Regions from separate parts of the Metabacillus flavus genome, predicted to be linked through region 2. Evidence: riboswitches for the same ligand, from Rfam matches in the RefSeq annotation. Region 2 holds a riboswitch; the other holds the start of a gene.
What was found. A riboswitch is a leader RNA that binds a small molecule or an ion and turns the genes downstream of it on or off. The one in region 2 is predicted to bind S-adenosylmethionine.

Region 1: another riboswitch for S-adenosylmethionine. It lies ahead of J9317_RS16945 (O-acetylhomoserine aminocarboxypropyltransferase/cysteine synthase family protein); the one in region 2 lies ahead of mmuP (S-methylmethionine permease).

The regions. Positions count from the first base shown of each region.
Region 1 covers NZ_JAGVRK010000001.1:3,283,903-3,294,956, forward strand. Annotated here, with positions in the region: gene J9317_RS16945 (O-acetylhomoserine aminocarboxypropyltransferase/cysteine synthase family protein) at 93-1,406, opposite strand; SAM riboswitch class I at 1,467-1,573, opposite strand; gene J9317_RS16950 (thioredoxin family protein) at 1,908-2,216, opposite strand; gene J9317_RS16955 (toprim domain-containing protein) at 2,237-2,578, opposite strand; gene J9317_RS16960 (hypothetical protein) at 2,577-2,714, shown strand; gene J9317_RS16965 (YusG family protein) at 2,711-2,959, opposite strand; gene gcvH (glycine cleavage system protein GcvH) at 3,018-3,401, opposite strand; gene J9317_RS16975 (arsenate reductase family protein) at 3,451-3,807, opposite strand; gene J9317_RS16980 (acyl-CoA dehydrogenase FadE) at 4,160-5,944, opposite strand; gene J9317_RS16985 (acetyl-CoA C-acetyltransferase) at 5,972-7,147, opposite strand; gene J9317_RS16990 (3-hydroxyacyl-CoA dehydrogenase/enoyl-CoA hydratase family protein) at 7,161-9,542, opposite strand; gene J9317_RS16995 (YuzL family protein) at 9,722-9,871, shown strand; gene J9317_RS17000 (proline dehydrogenase family protein) at 9,914-10,831, opposite strand.
Region 2 covers NZ_JAGVRK010000001.1:3,920,524-3,931,577, forward strand. Annotated here, with positions in the region: gene J9317_RS19920 (hypothetical protein) at 1-107, opposite strand, end outside; gene mmuM (homocysteine S-methyltransferase) at 147-1,115, opposite strand; gene mmuP (S-methylmethionine permease) at 1,090-2,493, opposite strand; SAM riboswitch class I at 2,578-2,681, opposite strand; gene ahlS (AhlS family quorum-quenching N-acyl homoserine lactonase) at 2,807-3,655, shown strand; gene J9317_RS19940 (iron-containing alcohol dehydrogenase) at 3,668-4,858, shown strand; gene J9317_RS19945 (TetR/AcrR family transcriptional regulator) at 5,226-5,804, opposite strand; gene J9317_RS19950 (aldo/keto reductase) at 5,808-6,791, opposite strand; gene J9317_RS19955 (hypothetical protein) at 6,896-7,051, opposite strand; gene J9317_RS19960 (aldo/keto reductase) at 7,313-8,344, opposite strand; gene J9317_RS19965 (SDR family oxidoreductase) at 8,356-9,225, opposite strand; gene J9317_RS19970 (SDR family oxidoreductase) at 9,554-10,261, opposite strand; gene J9317_RS19975 (VOC family protein) at 10,314-10,700, opposite strand; gene J9317_RS19980 (MarR family winged helix-turn-helix transcriptional regulator) at 10,898-11,054, shown strand, end outside.

The DNA.
Region 1 (11,054 bases), 640 kb from region 2:
CAGTTGGGATAGTTTGAAATTTTAAAAATATTTCAGATCTGAAAGTGAGTTTATCATGCAAAAATAAAGTTGTCAACACATAATGTATGCAACTAATTGCTTATGACAGTTAACGATCGTTTTCCCGTAGCTGCGAAAATAGCTGACTCCAGATCTTCAATGAGATCGTCTGAATGTTCAATTCCTACAGACAATCTGATCAGATCCTCGGAAACCCCGGCCTCTGACAGCTCTTCCTTGCCAAGCTGCTGATGTGTCGTGCTTGCCGGATGAATAATCAAGCTTTTGGCATCCCCGACATTCGCTACATGAGACCATAATTTCGTATGATTGATCACGGCTTTCCCTTCCTCCAAGCCCCTATCTATTCCAAAGACAATAACAGCACCCGCTCCTTTAGGCAAATATCGATCAGCAAGGCTTTTTGATGGATGGCCTTCAAGCTCCGGATACAGAACCCACTTTATGGCAGGATGGTTTTGAAGGTAGGAAACGATTTTCCTCGTATTCGCAATATGTTCCTTCATCCTGACATGCAGCGTCTCTAAACCGAGCGTGAATTGAAAGGCATTGTACGGACTTAGTGCCGGACCTAAATCCCTCAGAAGCTGAACCCTTGCCTTTACGATATAAGCGAGTTCACCGAGGGCTTCGGCAAAAACGATATTGTGGTAGCTTGGATCAGGAGTAACGAAGGCTGGAAATTTGCCTGTAGACCAGTCAAACTTGCCGCCATCTACAATAATTCCTCCAAGCGTTGTTCCATTCCCAAGCAGCCATTTTGTTGCCGAATGAACCACAATGTCCGCTCCATGGTCAATGGGTCTGAAAAGGTATGGTGTAGCAAAGGTATTATCAATGATTAAAGGGATCCCCGCTTCATGAGCAATTTCAGATACCGATGCAACATCAAGAACCTGAAGACTGGGATTTCCGATTATTTCTCCGAAAATTGCCTTCGTTTTTTGAGTGATTGCCTTCTTAAAATTCTCAGGATCTGATGCATCGGCAAAAACTGTTTTGATTCCGTATCTCGGCAATGTGTTAGCAAATAAATTATAGGTTCCGCCGTAAAGATTGGAAGCTGCGACAATTTCATCTCCAGCTTCTGCAATATTTAGTATCGCGAGGGTAATGGCTGCCATTCCGCTCGAAACAGCAAGAGCACCTGCCCCGCCCTCAAGCTGCGCCACCCTCTCTTCTAGCACTGAAACGGTAGGATTATGTATCCTGGTATAGATGTACCCTGGCTCTTTTAAAGCAAAAAGATCGGCTGCATGATCCGTGTCCTTAAACAAATAGGCATTGGACTGATAAATAGGTACGGCTCTTGCTCCTGTAATCGGGTCCTCCTTAAGTCCTCCATGTACGGCCAGTGTTTCCTGTCTGAATCCATTCTCACTCATTTGATCTCCCCCTGATTTCAAAATAAAAACCCCTTCCGAAGAAGAGGTTTCTGTCCGCTCTTCTCATCTGCCAGAAGGTAACCTTCTGCTGGATTTAGCACCGTATCTTAATAGACCGGTTGCTGCGTTATTATCGGGCCAGTACCCTCCAACGCTCTTGATAAGATATTTGTTTGAATTTTCTTTATATTAACTCCTTTTTTATTAAATGGCAACTATTTACTATGAAAATTTGGCTATTGTCATAAAATTTGTTGTTTTAATAAATAGCCAGACGAGGTTGCTGGAGTCTTCAGGCAGCTGGCTTATCCTTAAACGGACCTTAAGCCACCCTCATACAACTGCGTCTTGTGGGTTTTACCAGTTCCGCTGCTCGCACATTCCCGGAAAAAATAAATAGAGTTTTAAAACTGATTTTATTTCCCGAGAAATATGAGGAATGAAGGAGAAACAAATAGAACTGACAAACAATATGTCATAACGAAAAATAAAAACGCCGCATTAAGCGCCGTCTTTTCGAAGAAGTGTATATAAAAATTCCACAGATTGAAATGCATATTGTTTCGTTTTTAGATGCCCATTTTCAAAAACCAGCAGGCATGGAACACTCTCGACTTCCCATTTTTCTGCATAACCCGGTAAATAATTAAGATTCGCCATATAAATGTCCGTTTCCGGCAATGCCTCATCCACTACTGTAAGCATACGCTTTGCAAGCTGGCAGGTTCCGCAAAAGGGCGTATAGAGATACAAAGTAAACCGTCCCTTATTCATCATCCCGGATATCTGCTTTTCATTTACTTCAATCATAATGAAACCAGAACTCCTTGCTATAAAAATTTCGCCTGGACATCAATATTCGCACCAAGCAATACAGAGGCGATATGATGTTCTGGAGCTGCAGCTACTTCCTTATACATTTTATCAATGTACAGATGCGAAGCTTCGGGGAACTCTCTGATGAACTGCTTTCGCAGCTTCTCTCCCGCTTCGTCTGTATCCACTAGCACATAGACATCATTTTCAAAGTACTCATCAATAAGTTCGTCCATTCTTGTAAGACTAATCGTACCATTCGTGCAAATAATCTTGACCGGCTCATTAATGACTTCCTGAATTTTAATCTTATCTGATCTGCCTTCAACAATAATGATTTTAGGAGCCTCTGACATGACCATCACATCACCTGTTCATTTTGTCTTTCTAAAGTTTATTCTCTTTTCAATCCAATGTTTCCTGCAGAACCAGCCTGGAACAAGTCTTGAAAAGCAGATAAGGCAGTGGACGGCTCCACTGCCTTATCATTAACACCAGCCGTTTTCGTCGTCACAATCAACATACTTTTCATCTGGTTTAACCGGCACGTCAGCCATCTGATAAAAACGGTCTTCATTGGCTTCAAATCCGTTTTTTAATTCAAATTTGCTGCCGCCTTCTACTCCATAAATCATTGTCCCGATTGGCTGGTTGTCCAAATAAAGATTCATTTGCCCATCAGCAAACTTGCCCGTTACTTTATCAGTAACATCGATGCGTTGTTTTTTTAGCGTCAAGTCAAGCCCTCCCTTTTCCTTAGGATGGCCCAACTTAATTTATGAAATGCTGGTTAAATTAGTCTTCGTTGGTCATTTCTGTGTATTGTTCTGCCGTCATCAAGTTTTCAATTTCACTTGAATCAGAAGGCTCGATTACGATCATCCATGCTTTTTCATATGGAGATTCGTTAACATATTCAGGATTATCATCCAAGTCTTCATTCACTTCTACTACCTTACCGCTGATTGGTGCATAAAGCTCAGAAACGGTTTTAACAGATTCAACAGAACCAAAGGGCTCGTCTGCTTTAATTTCCGTACCTGCTTCAGGAAGCTCAACGAAAACAATATCTCCAAGCTCTGATTGTGCAAAATGTGTAATCCCTACTCGTACTTTATCGCCTTCTACTTTTACCCACTCATGTTCTTCAGAATAACGAAGTTCGTTTGGTGTATTCATTTTATTCCCTCCAAAGTTCTATTGTTTATGGAAAAGACAAAGTCTCTTCTTATGTCCACATTTGCTCAAATTCATCTTCTTTAAAACCGACAGTGACCTTGCTTCCGTTCGCTGTAATCGGTCTTTTAATGAGCATTCCATCTGAAGATAAAACGGTTAGCATTTCGTCTTCAGACATGCTGCTCAATCGGTCTTTCAAACCCAACTCACGGTATTTCTGTCCGCTCGTATTAAAAAACTTCTTCAGCTCCAAGCCGCTCCTGGAGTAAAGATCTTTTAGTGTCTCTTTACTCGGCGGATTTTCCGCAATATGTATAGTATTTAGTTCGTGGCCATGCTCTTCCAGCCATTTCTTAGCTTTCCGGCATGTACCGCACTTAGGATACCAGTAAAAGTCCAACATAATCCTCCTTATTGTACCATGCAGCCTGCCAAATATGTTGAAATAAACGCTCATCACAAATTAGGCGGACTAAAAAGTTATAGCCCTATTTTACTCACCTTTAAGGTCTATTTGCAAGAAGGAGCATTTTTGACAGAGAAAGCTCTTTTAAACATGCCTGTTCATTTTTCTGTATGCATTTATCTTTCAAGAATGGTTCGAGAGCCTTTCCGGCGCTTTGCGTCTGCGGAGCTCCCTTTAGCTGGCATTTCCCGCAGCCGTCCAGTTCCTCCTGCTTCTGCATTCAGATTCATCAGAGCCTGAAAAAAAGCATGCAAGCCGGCCCGGCTGCATGCTCTTCTCACTTAATGAACAATTAGTTTACATAGCGGTTTGCATCAATAATCGCAGCCGCGATTTCACGTTTCTTCGCAATAACGTTAATCGGAGTATGACGAGTGAATTTGCGCAAGGCAGAGACCATCATGCGGAGTGAATCACCCGTTTCAATAGCCACCAGGGATTCTTTAGCATGTGCTTCGATTTCGTTAAATGCCTCTTGGCAATATACTTGAGTATAAAGAAGCTTTTGGCTGTTTTTTGTTTCTCCAGAAGAAGCGATTGCTTTCTCTGTACGGAGGATTGCAGACTCCATTGCATAAATATTGCTTACAATATCAGCAATATTCACAAGAATCTCCTGCTCTTTTTGCAGTTCCTGCCCGTACTTCTGTGCAGCCAAACCAGCAATCATAATACCAATTTTTTTCGCATTTTTAAGCAAATGCTTCTCTTGCTCAAGCGTGCCTTCGCCCACTTCTTCCGGCATGAGCATCATTAACTCTTCTTGAAGAGCCTTCGCTTTCTGAAGCAGAGGAAGCTCACCTTTCATGGCTTTGCGCAGGAATGTTCCAGGCACAAGGAGGCGGTTAATTTCGTTTGTTCCTTCAAAAATCCGGTTAATACGGGAATCACGGTACGCTCTTTCCACTTCATACTCTTGCATGAACCCGTATCCGCCGTGAATTTGCACACCTTCATCTGCTACATAATCAAGTGTTTCAGATCCTAGAACCTTTCCTAGTGAGCACTCAATGGCATATTCAGCAATCGAGGCAGCGACGGCACGGCCATCCTTTGTCTCTTCTTCAGAAAGCAAGCCCATTCTTTCCTCAAAAAGGCCTACTGTACGGTATACAGAGCTTTCCATAGCATATGTTTTGGAAGCCATGTTCGCAAGCTTCTCTTGAATGAGCGAGAATTTTGAAATGGGTGTCTTAAACTGCTGGCGCTGGTTCGCATACTGTACGGAAACGTCGATGACCCGTTTGGAACCTCCAATTGTACCAACAGCAAGCTTGTAGCGGCCAATATTTAGAATGTTAAAGGCGATTACGTGGCCCTTTCCAAGTTCTCCAAGAAGGTTTTCCTTAGGCACCATGGCATCTTCAAGAATCAGTGTACGTGTAGAAGAACCTTTGATCCCCATTTTCTTCTCTTCAGGTCCAGTTGAAACTCCCGGAAATTCTTTTTCAACGATAAACGCCGAGAAGTGTTCGCCGTCAACTTTTGCATACACAACAAACACATCAGCAAAAGCGGAATTCGTAATCCATTGTTTCTCACCGTTCAATACATAATGAGTACCTTCTGCATTTAGCCTTGCAGTTGTTCTTGCTCCAAGTGCATCTGAACCTGAACCAGGCTCTGTCAAAGCATATGCAGCAAGTCTCTCACCAACTGCTAAATCGGGAAGATACTGCTTTTTCTGTTCTTCATTACCGAAAAGAACGATTGGCAGAGATCCGATTCCTACGTGAGCTCCGAAAGAAAGCGAGAAGCTTCCTGCACGGGAGAATTTCTCAGTAATAAGGGCTGAGCTGATCTTATCCAGACCAAGTCCGCCGTATTCTTCAGGAACGTCTGCACCAAGAAGTCCAAGCTCTCCCGCTTGCTTTAAAAGCTTAACGGATTTGTCGAATTCATGTTTTTCGATGGCTTCAAGCTGCGGAAGAACATCATTTACGACAAAGTCTTCCGTCGTTTTAGCAATCATTTTATGTTCTTCTGTAAAATCCTCGGGTGTAAATACGCGGTCAAAGGATGCATCCTCAATTAAAAAGCTTCCGCCTTTTGTTACAGTTTCTAATGATTTAGCCATTTTAAACCCTCCGTTTTTTTTATTCTATTAAACTAGTTCAAATACTCCTGCAGCACCCATACCGCCGCCGATGCACATTGTTACGACCCCAAACTGCTCATTTCTGCGTTTCATTTCGTGAATAAGCGATAGCGTAAGCTTTGCTCCCGTACATCCAAGCGGATGACCAATTGCAATTGCTCCACCATTCACATTGACTTTTTCTTCATCTAGTCCAAGCTCGCGGATAACCTGAAGTGACTGGGAAGCAAAGGCTTCATTTAATTCAAATAATCCCACATCTCCAACAGTCAAACCGGCAAGCTTCAGTGCTTTCGGAATAGCTGCAACCGGACCGATTCCCATTACTTCCGGAGGTACACCCGCAACAGCAAAGGATCTGAATTTCACCATAGGCGCTAAACCAAGCGCCTCCGCCTTTTCACGATCCATGACCATAACAGCAGCAGCACCATCACTCGTTTGAGAGGAATTCCCCGCGGTTACGGAACCTTTTACATTAAATACAGGACGGAGTTTAGCAAGGACATCCTGTGTTGTACCAGCGCGTACTCCTTCATCTCTGGAAAATAAAATGGACTTTTCTTTCAGCTTGTTGTCAGCTCCGACAGAACGAAGCGTAACCTCGACCGGTACAATTTCATCATCAAATCTCCCTGCTTCTATAGCAGCTGCAGCTCTCTGATGGCTTCTTACTGCAAATGCATCCTGATCCTCACGGCTGACTCCGTATTTCTGGGCCACTTGTTCGGCTGTATGTCCCATTCCCATGTAATATTCAGGCGCTTCTTCTGCAAGCCTTGCATTTGGACGAAGTGTATGTCCCATCATTGGCACGAGGCTCATAGATTCCGCTCCGCCTGCTATAATCGTATCGGAATGTCCAAGCATAATTTTTTCTGCAGCATAGGCAATCGTCTGAAGACCGGAAGAACAGTAACGATTGATCGTAACCGCAGGAACAGTATGCGGCAAACCTGCCAATGCTCCAATATTTCTTGCCATATTCAATCCCTGTTCAGCTTCTGGCATTGCACAGCCGATGATCAGATCATCAATATTGCCTTCATAATTACCCGCACGCTTCAACGTTTCTTTTACAGCAAGTGCTCCCAAATCATCAGGGCGAACGGTTGCCAAAGTTCCTTTTTTCGCTCTTCCTATAGGTGTTCTTGCACCTGCAACAATGACCGCTTCTCTCATCTGGTACCCCTCCTTAGTTACGTAACGGTTTTCCTTTAACAAGCATGTGCTGCATTCGCTGCTGTGATTTACCCTCTGAGACGAGACTCAAGAATGCTTCTCTTTCAAGATCAAGCAAATATTGTTCATCGACTTTTGTGCCAAATGGAACTTTTCCGCCGGCAATTACAAAAGCGAGTTTCTTGGCGATTTTTAAATCATGCTCCGAGATGAAGCCGGACAGCTGCATCGTTTGAGCTGCAAGAAGCAGAGTAGCATAGCCTGTTTCCCCTACAACCGGAATCTTTTCTTTCACAGGAGGACGGTAGCCGTTCTCATGAAGCTGAAGCACGACCCGCTTCGCATCATACAGCAGGTGGTCAGCGTTAATGCTGATTCCATCCAGGGCATCCAGGAATTGAGAATCTCTTGCTTCAGCTGCAGAAGTGGAAACCTTCGCCATCGCGACTGATTCAAAAACCTTGTTTGCTACATTTTGAAGGTCGAAGTCCAAACCTTTAGGAATGCTGTTTAAATGTTTGATATAAAGCTCCTTATTGCCTCCGCCGCCAGGAATCAGTCCGACACCTGCTTCTACAAGTCCCATGTACGTTTCGCTGGATGCCTGGATTCTCGCAGCAGGCAGGCAGATTTCCGCTCCGCCGCCGAGCGTCATGCCAAATGGCGCAGCCACAACCGGCTTTGGACTGTATTTAATTTTTTGCATCGCTTGCTGGAAGTGGCGGATGACCATGTCAATTTCATAGAAGTTATCATCCTGAGCTTCCATCAAAATCATCGCCAGGTTGGCGCCGACACAGAAGTTTTTCCCCTGGTTTCCTATTACGAGCCCTTTAAAGTTAAGTGCTACATCATCAATGGCGTAATTAATCATCTGGATAATATCCATGCCGATTGCATTGCTTTGTGAATGGAACTCAAGAAGAGCTACTCCATCTCCAAGATCAATCAGGCTTGCGCCGCTGTTTTTCTTAATAACACCTTTTGTTTCTTTTAAAGACTTAAGATTGATGGCTTTCTCGCTTGTTTGCAGACGGCGGTACTCCCCATTGCTGTAAAAGAATCGAACTCCATTTTCTTCTATATAGAAGGATGTATGGCCTTTATCCAGCATTTGAGAAACCCAGACAGGAATGTCGTATCCCTCTTCTTTCAGTCTTTCAGCTGATTTTTCAAGGCCAATCGCATCCCAAAGCTCAAACGGTCCTTTGTCCCAGCCGAATCCCCATTTCATTGCCTGATCAATAGATACAATGTCATCGGCAATTTCACCAAGAAGTTTTGCAGAATAGAGAAGTGTTGGAGCTGTTATTCCCCAAAGCAGCTCTCCAGCGCGGTCATTTGCATAGATAAGCGCTTTCAATTTAGATGAGCCTTTTGCCTGTTTTGCCATTTCTATGGATGGAGCGCTTAATTTCTGTCTGCTTCGATATTCCATTGCGGACGGATCAAGTTCAAGAATTTCCTTGCCGTCTTTCTTGAAAAATCCCTGTCCTGCCTTCGCGCCAAGCCATCCGTTTTCAAGCATCTGTTTCATAAATGAAGGAACGTTAAAGACTTCTTTTTCCTGTTCTTCAACATTTTCATATACGTTGTTGGCCACGTGGACAAATGTATCCAAACCAACAACATCCAGTGTACGAAATGTTGCACTTTTCGGCCGTCCGATTAATGGGCCGGTAACTGAGTCGACTTCTCCTACGCTGTAGCCCTTCTCGAGCATCTCTCTTAAGGTTACAAGAAGACCATATGTTCCAATCCGATTTCCAATAAAGTTAGGAGTGTCCTTGGCAGTAACGACTCCCTTGCCAAGCACGTCTTCACCGAATGTTTTCATAAAGTGAAGAACCTTTTCATCTGTATCTTTCGTCGGAATAATCTCCAATAGTTTTAAATAGCGCGGCGGATTAAAAAAGTGAGTTCCTAGGAAATGCTTTCTGAATTCCTCTGAACACTCGGATACCATGGCTTCAACAGAGATACCGGATGTATTGGAACTTACAATGCTCCCCTTCTTCCGGTACTTTTCAACTTGCGCAAACACCTTTTTCTTTACATCCAGATTTTCTACTACGACCTCTATAATCCAATCAGCCCCGGATAAACGCTCCATATCATCTTCAAAATTCCCTGCTTCAATGAGAGCAAGATTCTTTTTGGATGTTAGCGGAGCCGGTTTTTGTTTTAGCAGTTTTTGAATGGAAGTTGATGATAACCGATTTCTTACGGCCGGATCTTCCAGGGTCAGCCCTTTTTTCTGCTCATCCCCTGTGAGCTCTTTAGGCACGATATCCAATAGCAAAACAGGGATCCCGATGTTTGCTAAATGTGCCGCAATTCCCGAACCCATAACGCCGGATCCTAGCACCGCAGCTTTATTAATTTGCTGGACCATAAGTTTTCCCCCTTGTTTGAATGAATGCTCATTCATTTTTTGCTCAAAAAAAATGTCTTCCCATTTCCTTCTCATTACTAATATAAAAGATTTTGAAAATTTCTTCAATACATTTGATGGAATTAATATGATTTTTCTTTTAATTGAGAGGAACGCTACAACAGTGGAGGTGAAGAAAGATGGCAAAATTGAAAAAAAATCCATCAAAAGCAGGCGTCAGTGCTGCGAGTGTTAAAGGAAACGCAGGTCCTGTCAACGAGCAGGATGGCGGAGGCAAACGTACAAGCACCAATCAGCAATACAAGAAGCATAATATGGACGAATCATAATAATTGGATCCTCCTGCTTATTGGCACGAGGATCCTCTTTGCTTATTTCTTCATGACTCCCTTAAGGACGAACGCTACATTCGCAGGCCGCTCAGCAAGTCTTCTCATGAAGTAGCCATACCAGTCGTTTCCATAAGGTACATATACACGCATTTTATATCCTTCATTTACAAGCTCCAGCTGCCTCTCCGGACGGATGCCGAAAAGCATCTGAAATTCGAATTGGTCAAGCGGAATATTATGCTCCTCTACAAGCTGCTTTGTATATTCAATAATGGCGTCATCATGAGTGGCAACAGCTGTATAGTTTCCATTCAGCAGATGCATCTTGATGATCTTTTTGAAATTTTCATCTACATCTTTTTTCTCAGGGAAGGCTACTTGAGGGGATTCTTTGTAAGCGCCCTTAACTAATCTTAAATTCGGACTGTATTTGTTCAAATCCTCGATGTCTTCTTCAGTCCGGTATAAGTATGCCTGAATAACAGTTCCGATATTGTCATACTCTTCTCTGAGTTTCTTGAAAATCTCTATGGTTTTGCCGCACCGGCTGTAATCCTCCATATCGATCGTAACGAAAACATCATTTTTCTTCGCTGCTTCAAGAATTCTGCGCATATTGTTCATCACCAGCGCATCAGAAATATCGAGACCCATGGAAGTCATTTTTAAAGAGAGCTGAGACTGGAGCCTTTCTCTGCCGATTGCTTCTATTGCCTTAATGGAATTGTCCGCCATCTCATTCGCTTCGGCCGCATTATCTACAAATTCCCCAAGATAGTCAATGGTGACATCAAGACCCTTATTGTTAAGCTGCCGAATGGCTTCTGAAGCCAGTTCAATTGTTTCGCCAGCAACAAATCGGGCAGCACCGAATTTAAGTCCATACCTTTTGGCGACTTTTGTAAGCCCTCTATTTTTGGACAAAAACAAGAAAAAATTGCGCATTACTGTTTCCATATTCATTCCTCCTGTAACCGCATACATTATATCTGAAAACTAAATTTCGGAATATCTCCTAACAATATCCTCTATATATAAAGAGCCTTCAATTATAAATATTTTATCATCTTTCTGACTATTTGAATATCATTTTTTATCCAAAGGTGTCGTTTCATGTCAAATGAATAGAAACATTCATACTGGAGGAAGGATAGGAATGATACGTTTTAATTTAAGGAGG
Region 2 (11,054 bases):
GCGAAATTTTTCTCCAGGTCATGTTCTTCCATCATTTCTTTTAAGCGGTGCTGCAGTTCTTTGTTGTCTTTAACCAGCTGTTTCATTTGGCCTTTGAAGTATTTCACTGGACATAGCTCCTTCGAGAATTGGATCCTCCAAGTATATCATGCCCGTTCCAATCCTTTTTCAGCTGCCCGCCACTTTTCCGAAAGTCTTTTAATATGCTGCGGACCCGTTCGGCAGCATCCGCCTATTAGCCGAGCCCCGGCGCGGTACCAGTCTTCGGATTCATGATCCAGTTCATGATCGGATTCGTGGCCATGCCACGTTTTTGTAGCGGCATCGTATGCTTCTCCTGAGTTCGGATAGACAATTACCGGTTTTTCGGTACGAGCGCTTAGTCTTTTAACGGATTCCGTGACAAGAGAAGCCGGGGCACAATTGATTCCGATTGCGGCAATCTGGCTGTTTCCTTCCAATAGCTCTGCACATTTCTCAAGCGGTGTCCCGTCACTGATTTGCGCATCATTTTTCAGAGAAAAAGACAGCCAGGCATAAGCTTCCGGGAATTCTTTTACGAGCAAGGCTAAAACTCTTGCTTCCTGAAGGGAGGGAATGGTTTCAATGGCAAGCACACCCGCACCCGCTTCTATTAAGGCAGCAATTCTAGGGCGGTGAAAAGCAGCCAGCACTTCATCTGTCACACCATAGTTTCCTCTATACTCTGATCCATCAGCAAGATAGGCTCCATAAGGGCCAATCGAAGCTGCAACAAGCGGTTTAGGACGGTTCGCCTGCTCATTTCCCTCCCAAAAATCATCTCTTGCCTTCTTAGCGAGCTGCACCGTTTTTTTGATAAGATTCAGTGCCTCCGCTTCTTCCATTCCCCGCTTTAAAAATCCATCGACCGATGCCTGGTAGCTTGCCGTAATTGCGCAGTCAGCTCCGGCACGGAAATAATCTGTATGAACCTGATAAATCAATTCAGGATTTTCGAGCAGCACTCTTGCCGACCACAAGGGGTCATCTAAATGACAGCCATGCCGCTCGAGCTCTGTAGCAAGAGCGCCATCGAGAATCATAATTGGATAGGCAGCTAAAATCTCTTCAATTGGATTCAGTTTTTTCGGCATAAACTTCGCCCCTCTTCTTCATAATCTGGGTTACATAATAGCTTCCGTAGCAAAACAGGATAAAGGGAATGCCGCAATAGAGGGCAATCCTCTGAGTCGGATCAAAGGCGATTCCAATCAGTGACGCGAGACAAAGGATGAAAGATGCTATCGGCACGAATGGATAAAGCGGTGTCCGGTATCCTAGGTCCTTTACCGAGTTCCCCTGCCTGATATATTGCCTTCTAAAGAAAAACTGAGACGCGCTGATGCTCATCCAAACCGCGACTACAGCTAGACCTGAAATAGAAACAAGGACGATATAAATCGTGTCCGGTGCAATGACACTCGACAGCAGGGCCAAGCCGCCTCCCGCCATGCTGAGAAGAAGCGCATTTAACGGCACGCCGCGCTTCGTTACTTTTGCAAAAACAGGAGAGATCGTTTTCTTATCCGCGAGGGACCAAAGCATTCTGGACGCCGCATACAAACCAGAGCTGGCGGCAGATAAAATGGCGGTCAGGATAACAAAATTCATCAAATCCGCTGCAAAGGTAAGCCCGATTCTCTCGAAAACCGCCACAAACGGGCTTTTCAGCACACCGGCATCCGAGGAAGGCAGCAGGGCAGACAGGACGACAATCGTTCCAACGAAAAAGATAATCAATCGCCACACCGTTGTCCGAATAGCCTTTGGTATTGTTTTTTCCGGGTCCGCCGCTTCTCCGGCAGCGATTCCGATCAATTCTGTCCCCGAATAGGCAAAATTCACAGCCAGCATCGTCATCAGAACGGCAAACGCTCCATTTGGGAACAAGCCTTCATTTGTGAAGTTTGACAGGAAAGGCGCAGGTTCAGAATCAGCCAGAGGAAGAATCCCGATAATGGAAGCTCCGCCCAAGATGATGAAGATCACGATGGCTGCCACCTTCACAGAAGAGAACCAGAACTCTGATTCTGCAAAAAATTTAACGGTCACAGCATTTAATACAAATATCAAAACGGCAAACAGTGCACTCCAGATCCAAACATTAACGGAAGGAAACCACCTCTGCATCAGCAATCCGGCCGCCGTAAACTCCGATCCGAGCGCGACCGTCCATGTCAGCCAGTACAGCCAGGCCACCGTGTACCCCGTTCCAGGCCCAATGTATTTAGCAGCATAGCTGTGAAAAGCCCCTGTTTCAGGCATATGTACCGATAGCTCTCCCAGGCAAAGCATGACAAGGTAAACAGCCACCGCACCAACAAGGTAGGAAAGAAGCGTTCCTAATGGACCTGCCTGCTGAATCGTATAGCCTGTACTTAGAAATAATCCGGTCCCAATCACACCTCCGAGCGAAATCATAATTAAATGTCTTGATTGCATTTTCCGCTGAAATCCAGTCTCTCTCCCCATCTTGACTCTCCTTTGTTTCACACCCAGAAAAATGAAAAACGCACCCTTTTCGCAAAGAGTGCGTGACTGACAAATAAAAGGACAAGCTTATCTATCAGGCTATTCACCCGCTGGAATTAGCACAGTGTCTGTACAGACCTGCTGCTGAGGCTTCAAAGGGCCAGTCCCTCCACCTCTCTGGATAAGAAATTATTTTTTTCTAACATTATCAATCTATCAGAAGATTGTCAACATTTCTTCAATAGATAAGTTTATCATTTAAATGAAACCGGGAAATAGAAAACGGTTACATGAAAACAAGGAGGATGAATCAATGGCAAACAAGCTGAACGCTAACCCGAAGCTTTATGTAATGGACAACGGACGTATGAAGATGGACAAAAACTGGATGATTGCCATGCACAATCCAGCGACCATGGAAAACCCCAATGCCCCTGCTGAATTTGTTGAATTCCCCGTATATACCGTTCTGATTGACCACCCAGAAGGCAAAATCCTTTTCGATACCGCCTGCAACCCCAATTCTATGGGTGCAGAGGGCCGTTGGGGCAAGGCCACCCAGCAAATGTTCCCGATTGATATGGCGGAAGAATGCTATCTTCATAACCGGCTGGAAGAACTGAAGGTTAGAGCAGAAGATATCAAATTTGTCGTGGCCTCCCACCTGCATCTTGATCATGCCGGATGCCTCGAGCTTTTCACGAATGCCACAATCATTGTGCATGAGGATGAGCTGAACGGCGCTCTTCAGACCTATGCCCGCAATCAAAAGGAAGGCGCCTACATCTGGGGAGATATTGATGCTTGGATCAAAAATAATCTTCAATGGAAAACCATTAAGCGCAGTGAGGACAATTTGCAGCTCGCTGAGGGGATTAATATCCTCAATTTCGGGAGCGGACATGCTTGGGGAATGCTCGGCCTGCAAATTAATATGCCGGAAACCGGCGGAATCATTCTTGCCTCCGACGCTATTTATACAGCTGAAAGCTATGGCCCTCCCATCAAGCCTCCCGGCATCATCTATGATTCTCTCGGCTATGCAAATGCCGTTGAAAAAATACGCCGGATCGCCAATCTCACAAACTCTCAAGTGTGGTTCGGCCACGATGCCGATCAGTTCAAATCCTTCCGTAAATCAACAGAAGGCTATTATGAATAAGGAGGCAGATTAATGAGCATCGCCAAGTTAGTTTTCGCCCCGCTGAGCTATACAGGATGGGGATCACTGGAACACCTGCTGCCGGAAGTGGAAAAGCATTCACCGGAAAAAATCCTTGTTGTAACAGATCCTATGCTTGAAAAAATCGGTTTAACTGAACGCATAACCGCTCCCCTTGAGAAACAGGGCTACTCTGTCACTACTTACACAGACGTTGTTCCTGAGCCTCCGCTTGAAACGGGAGAAAGGCTTGTTGCCTTTGCACGTGAAGGCCGGTTTGAACTGATTATTGGTCTTGGAGGAGGAAGTGCCCTTGATTTAGCAAAACTTGCAGCGGTTCTGGCGGTGCACGATGGTTCTGCAGCGGATTACTTAAATTTAACCGGAACGAAAACCATCGAAAAGAAGGGGTTGCCTAAAATCCTTATCCCAACCACATCCGGAACCGGTTCAGAGGTTACCAATATCTCTGTTCTGTCCTTAGAAACAACAAAGGATGTAGTGACCCATGATTTCCTTTTAGCGGATGCTGCCATCGTTGATCCGGAGCTGACTGTATCTGTTCCCTCAAAAGTAACCGCAGCAACCGGCATCGATGCACTCACGCACGCTGTCGAGGCTTATGTTTCCGTCAATGCATCACCTGCTACTGATGCATTGGCCCTCCACGCCATAACATTAATCGGACGGTCCATTCGTAAAGCCGTTGAGGATGGAAAGGACAAGCAGGCACGAATCGACATGAGCAGTGGCAGCTTCATGGCCGGACTCGCCTTTTTTAATGCCGGTGTAGCAGGGGTCCATGCTTTGGCTTATCCGCTCGGGGGCCAATTCCATATCTCTCATGGGGAATCCAATGCCGTTCTGCTCCCTTATGTCATGGGCTATATCCGCAAAAGCTGTGTCAAGCGGATGGAGGATATTCTGACTGCCCTCGGCAAACATTCAACAGGACTTTCCGAGGAAGAAGCTTCGTATAAGTGCGTTGAAGAATTTCAGCAGCTAGTAAAAGACGTTGGCATTCCTTCCACGTTAGCCGGTTTTGATGTACCTGAATCGGCTTTGGAGGATTTAACACGGGATGGGGTGAAGCAGAAGAGAATTCTCGCCCGGAGTCCGATGCCATTGATGGTGGATGACATAAGGAGAATTTATCAATCCGCTTTCGATGGAGTGATTGTGGAGGCTAAACAGATGGTTTAAGAGGAGAATACCAATTAATGCTTAAAAAATCCTTGCGAAGGTTTCCGCAAGGATTTTTTTGCTGTGTAAATATTGTTATCCCCGTCCGGCATTCCGCTTGAACGCCCAAGCGGACCATATGAAGGCGCCGGCAAAAATCAGCGCGCACCAGCCAATCGCCCACCAAATATGATTCCCTGTGTCTCCAACTGTGAGAAGAGACCGTATTGTTTCTATGACTGGAGTAATCGGCTGATGATCTGCGAACGAACGTTACTAGAAACCCAAAATAGGGCTGGCTTCAAATCACCTTTTATGTCAGCCCAAAATTCCTTGCATCTTGATATAGATTGAAAAAGCCGATCTTCAAACGGAAGATCTGCTTTTTTTATTTTAAAATACCTGATAGGATTAGCTTCCAGACCAAATCGAACTCTTCCTCTATGGTTGGGGAAGCCCACTCTTTTGCGTGAGCAGGATGATGAAAACGCGCGGTTGCCATAAAAATGCCTTTCGCCGTTTCTTCTGCATTAGCGGTTTTAAATTCGTGATTGGCGATTCCCTCCTGAATGATCGGGATTATCTGGCCAACGAGTTCTTGAATGTGAGCGCCGATGACTTCCACCGATTCTTCAGCAAGGGTTGTATACATGGTGAAAAGCTCCGGGTCCTCTTTAACGAGGGAATGCTTAATGTGAATTAACGTCTTTACCCATTCGTGCAGCCGTTCTGACGACGTACAGTCTTTCTGGAAAACATCCTTAAGCGGCGAAATGATGCTGTGCAGCCATCTTTCAGCTACTGCTTCCCTTAGAGAGGCCTTGCTTGGATAATGTCGGTATATCGTTCCGTGGCTAATATTCAGGGCCCGGGCTACATCTACCACGCTTGTCTTCTCCGGTCCAAAACGGCGCAGCACTTGTTCCGCTGCATCTAAGATTTCTTCTTTTGTTAATTGCTCTGCCATTCTTTATTCGACTCCCAGCATACTCATTTGTTCCGCTGCATAGCGTGTTCCGGCCACTGCTTCAGCAGGAACCGCCTCTTCGATTCTGGCAAGATCCGCTTCAGTGAGCTCAAGATTCAAGGCGCCAAATGCATCTTGAAGCTGGGAACATTTACGGGCACCGATCAGCGGAATAACATCCTCGCCTTTAGAAAGAACCCATGCGATCGCAAGCTGTGCCACATTTGCTTGTTTTTCTTCCGCAATTTCACGCAGTTTTTCTACAAGAGCCAGGTTCTTGTCCAGATTTTCTCCCATAAAGCGCGGAGCAAAAGAACGGAAATCTGGAGCGCCTTGACGATCCTTGGACCACTTGCCGCTCAGCAATCCCCGGGATAAAACACCGTAAGCAGACAGGCTGATTCCAAGCTCCCTTAAAGTCGGGAGGATTTCTTTTTCAATTCCTCGGCTGAATAAAGAGTATTCAATTTGAAGCCAGCTGATGGGATGAACCTTGTGAGCGCGGCGAATCGTTTCAGCGTTCGCTTCAGAAAGTCCGATGTGCTTCACATAGCCCGCTTTTACCATATCTGCAATAGCCCCGACTGTTTCCTCAATCGGTACACTTGGATCAACGCGTGCCGGCTGATATAGATCAATGTAATTTGTACCAAGCTTTTGAAGGGTGTGTGCCAGATTATTCTTGATTACTTCCGGCCGGTTATTCATTCCGATCCAACCACCATCTGGTGACCTCAGTACCCCCGTTTTCACTGCGATGAATGCATTCTCCCGCTTTTTCCCCTCTAAGGCTTCACGGAGCAAAAGCTCATTGTGGCCGGTTCCGTAGAAGTCCCCTGTATCCATAAGCGTTATTCCTTTTTCTAATGCTTCATGAATCGTCGCAATGCTCTCGTTTCTGTCCGCTGCACCATAAAGATCAGACATGCCCATTAACCCTAAACCGATAGCAGAGACGGAAGATTTTCCAATTTTTCTGTTTTCCACTCTAAAAAACCTCCAATGTATTTGATAGGCTCATCATACCATGACGAAAATCAATAAACAAGTGACAAATTTTAATATCTGTCATTTGAGGATATGAAGTAGAATCAAATCCCTTGTTCTTCTCGCTCGGGCGTCAGTTTGGTTTTAAGGGGACAAGGCATTAAATGCCGCTGATCAAAAAAAGATTCATCATCGAGTTGTTGAAAATGACGGTCATTTTTCATTTCTAAGCCCGTTTCCAGAAGCCATGTCCCATCCATCCTTTCCTCCCTTACAAGATCCGTCCGGATTTAGCCGAGAGAGTTTCCAATATGAATTAAATGAAGAGGTAACAGATTTTCTGCTGCGTCACACATGAATACGGGGGCAAACCAAAAAACAGAAGAATGGACATAAAAAAAGCAAACCAAGACGGGATGGTCCCATTTTGGTCTGCTCTGCTGACAGGTAATGAACAGGTATGAACTTGTTTAGAGCTCGTCGAAAATATCGTTCAATTTGAGCTGTTTAGAAAGGTTTGACTATCTATGATTATCAATTTTCCCAAAAGTTGTTCCAAAAAGCGCATTTCGGACTGGATCAGATGACAAAAACTCATGAGGGAATCCAAGCTCAATCCGGCTTGCCTGATCTAAGCGCTGAAGCTGTTCGGATGACAGACTGAATTCGGCGGCTCCGAGATTATCGATTATCTGGGACTCTTTTCTGGCTCCAATAAGAGGGATGTTGACGCCTGGCTGCTGTCGTACCCAATTTATTGCAACCTGAGCAGGATTCTTTTCGAGCTCCTCTGCAATTTTGACCACTTCAGCCGCAATTTTACTATTCACTTCATTCAATCGTTTACTTTGGGGTGTTAAGCGTTTCTGGTCTTCATTTGCAAGACCGCTCAGGTATTTTCCTGTTAATGCCCCGCCTGCAATCGGTGCCCATGCGGTTATCCCAATATCCAGAGCGCGCGCCATTGGCAGCAAGTCTCGTTCTGGTTCGCGCTGAAGCAAGCTGTATTCTACCTGCAAACCAATAAATGGTGTCCATCCGCGCAGCATCGCGAGCGTATTTGCCTGGGAAACTATCCATGCTGGTGTGTCTGAAATACCGATATACAAAACCTTGCCTGCCCGGACCAAATCATCCAAAGCACGCATGACTTCTTCGACAGGGGTCGTAAAATCCCATGCATGCAGCCATAAAAGATCAATATAATCCGTGTTTAGTCTCTTTAAGCTTCCTTCGACGGTTTGAACAAGATTCTTGCGATGGTTTCCTCCGCCATTAGGATCGTTCGGACGGGTTGTGAGTGAGTATTTGGTCGCGATAACATATTGCTCCCGGTTTCCCTGGATAAATTCTCCGATGAACGTTTCACTTGCTCCGTTTGTATAATTGCAGGCCGTATCAATAAAATTTCCGCCTGCTTCTGTAAAACGATTGAAAATCTTTCGGCTTTCTTCTTTCGATGCCCCGAATCCCCAATCCTCACCGAATGTCATCGTTCCGAGAGCAAGCTCTGACACTCTTAAACCGCTGTTTCCAAGTAATTTGTATCTCATAATAGTCTCCTTTATGATAAATTTTTAACTGCTGCTTCATCTGTTTTAGGCAGCATCCCCGGTCTGATCAGGCTCATGCTGACATCCCAAAGCTGCTTTGCTGCTTCCTTATCATTTGCTTCTCCGATTGTTTTCTCAGGCTTGCAGTTGGAAAAGAACAGCCCGCTGACTCCTTTTACTTCCGGAGAAGCTGCAAGGTAAACCGGCGTTCTCGACCCTTTTTCTGTTTTAGCAGACAGAAGTCCGAAAATGGTCCGGAGAATCCAAGGCAGCTGATGCATAATATTGGTTTTAATGATTCCGGGATGAAGGCTGTTCACTGTAATAGGCCTTCCTTCCAGCTTTTTCGAAAGCTCTTTCGTAAATAGGATTAAGCCAAGCTTCGTAGGGCCTACCGCTTTATAGAATCGATAGTTTTTCTTGACCATTAAATCGTCAAAATTCATCTTGATTCCGTTATGCTTGGAAGCGACATTGATAATCCGCCCTTCACCGCTTGCTTCCAATGAATCGAGCAAAAGATGGGTCAGAAGGAAATGCGATAAGTAGTTAACCGCGAATGTCGTTTCGATTCCATCTTCCGTTTCAGATCTATCCGGCAGAAAAACCGCCGCATTGTTGATCAAAACATCCAGCTTGTCAAATTTTTGCTTGAATTCATCAGCAGCCTTGCGAACCATACGCTGAGAGGAAAGATCGGCTACTAATAAATGCACTTTTTCGTTCCCGGACTGAGCGATAATATCCTTTACCGCCTCCTCACCTCTCTCCTTGCTCCGGCAGAGGATCACGACCGTTGCTCCCATATTAGCTAATTCAAGAGCTGTTGCTTTGCCAATCCCGGAATTTCCTCCAGTAATTAAACAGATTTTTTTCTCCATAAATCCCCCGCCTTTTTAATATGTCTCTCTCTCTATTAAGCTCTATGATTATCGATATTGGCATACATTTGCTGCTGACCGGCTGCCAGGAAATCATGCGGGAAGCCTAATGGAACCTGGCTGATTTCATTCAGTCTCTGCATATGCTCCGGACTTAGTTCAAATTCAAGGCAGCCTAAGCAACAATCTTCTCATGATCTCCAATGGCAATGGAGGTATCTGCCGGTATAGATGCCTGGAATATTGGCGCAGTCAAAAGAAGTGATTCAATAATAGAATGATGCTGCATAGGAACCTCTCGTTTCTTCATGAATATGTAAAGCTTTTTTTACCATTTGATTTCTTTTCCGTCTCTGAAAAAGCCGCCATTCGGACCTTCTTCATCAAGCACTGCAAGCCACATTATGGACCTGGCCGCTTCCTCTGCAGTTCTTGGAGCGTGAGGACCGCCCATATCGGTTTTCACCCAGCCTGGACAAACGGCATTGATTTTGATGTTTCCTGAAACCTCTGCTGCCAATTGACGGGTCAGACCATTCAACGCGAGCTTCGATAATTTATAGGAACCAGGTCCTTTCTCATCCATTCCATCCATCTGTCCATACCCGGAGGAAACATTCACGATCCTTCCATAGTTATACTTCTTCATTAACGGGAGGAATGATTGAATTAAATGATAGGGACCGAGAAGATTGGTTTTTAAGGTACGCTCTAAAAGATCCTGATCCGCTTCCAGGAGCGGCGAATTTCCATCCATATATACACCGGCATTATTGATTAGCACATCCAGCCGGCCATATACTTGCCGAACATGCTCAGCAGCCAATTGAATGCTCTCTTTCCGGTCTACATCAAGCTCCACAAAATGAACGTCATGTCCAAGGTTTTGCAGGGACGCAGCCGCCTTCTCTCCTCTGGCTCTGTTTCTGCTGCCAACGAGGACCTGATAGTTTTGCTCAGCTAACTGCTTCACTAATTCAAATCCAATTCCTTTGTTTCCGCCGGTAATTAGGGCGGTTTTCTTTGTCTGGTTCATTCTGGTCTGCTCCTTCCATTGCTTGTACATACAATTATATGATCAAAAAAAACTAATCCATCATCCGATATTTATTATGGCTGTCTTTATAAGAATCCTCTGCTGCGAATGGTCTTACATTTTCAAAAATCCCATAGCTATTCCCGCTGGTATCCTTAAACATGAAGCATGGCCCGTTCGGGATTTCAATTGGACCTTTTTCTTCCTTCCAGCCTCTATCCTTTAGCTCTTTCACCTTAACTTTCAAGTCTTTTACTTCATATAGCGGAATGCATACCGGCGAAGCCAGATGATCAGCGATCAAGGTAAGAGGTCCTTCTCCCATTTCAAAAGCCGCGACTTTTGCTCCAAAACGGTTAAATGCCCATTGCAATTGACCCCCGAGCACGGACTGGTAATAGTGAAAATCCGATTCAAAATCAGAAGTCCCTATATACAAATATGTAAGCCTTCCAAAGGGGGACGTACTTATATAAGACACCGCCTTTTTTAATATTTTGTTGTTTGTACATACAATTATATTATAACAAGGAAATAATAAAAGTAAACTGAAAATTGCATTGAAAAAGAGATTTGACAAACAAATTTAATTATTGTAGTTTGTATGTACAAGCAAAACGTAAGGAGTTTTTGAATGTGATTGATGATTTTTTCAACAATTGTCTGTATTTTACAGTAAACAAACTTTCCCGGGCCATTACAAAGATGGCAGAGGAATCTTTTAAGAAAACAGGATTATCCCCGACTCATGCTTTTTTAATGATGCTGGTCATAGATAAACCTGGCATTTCCC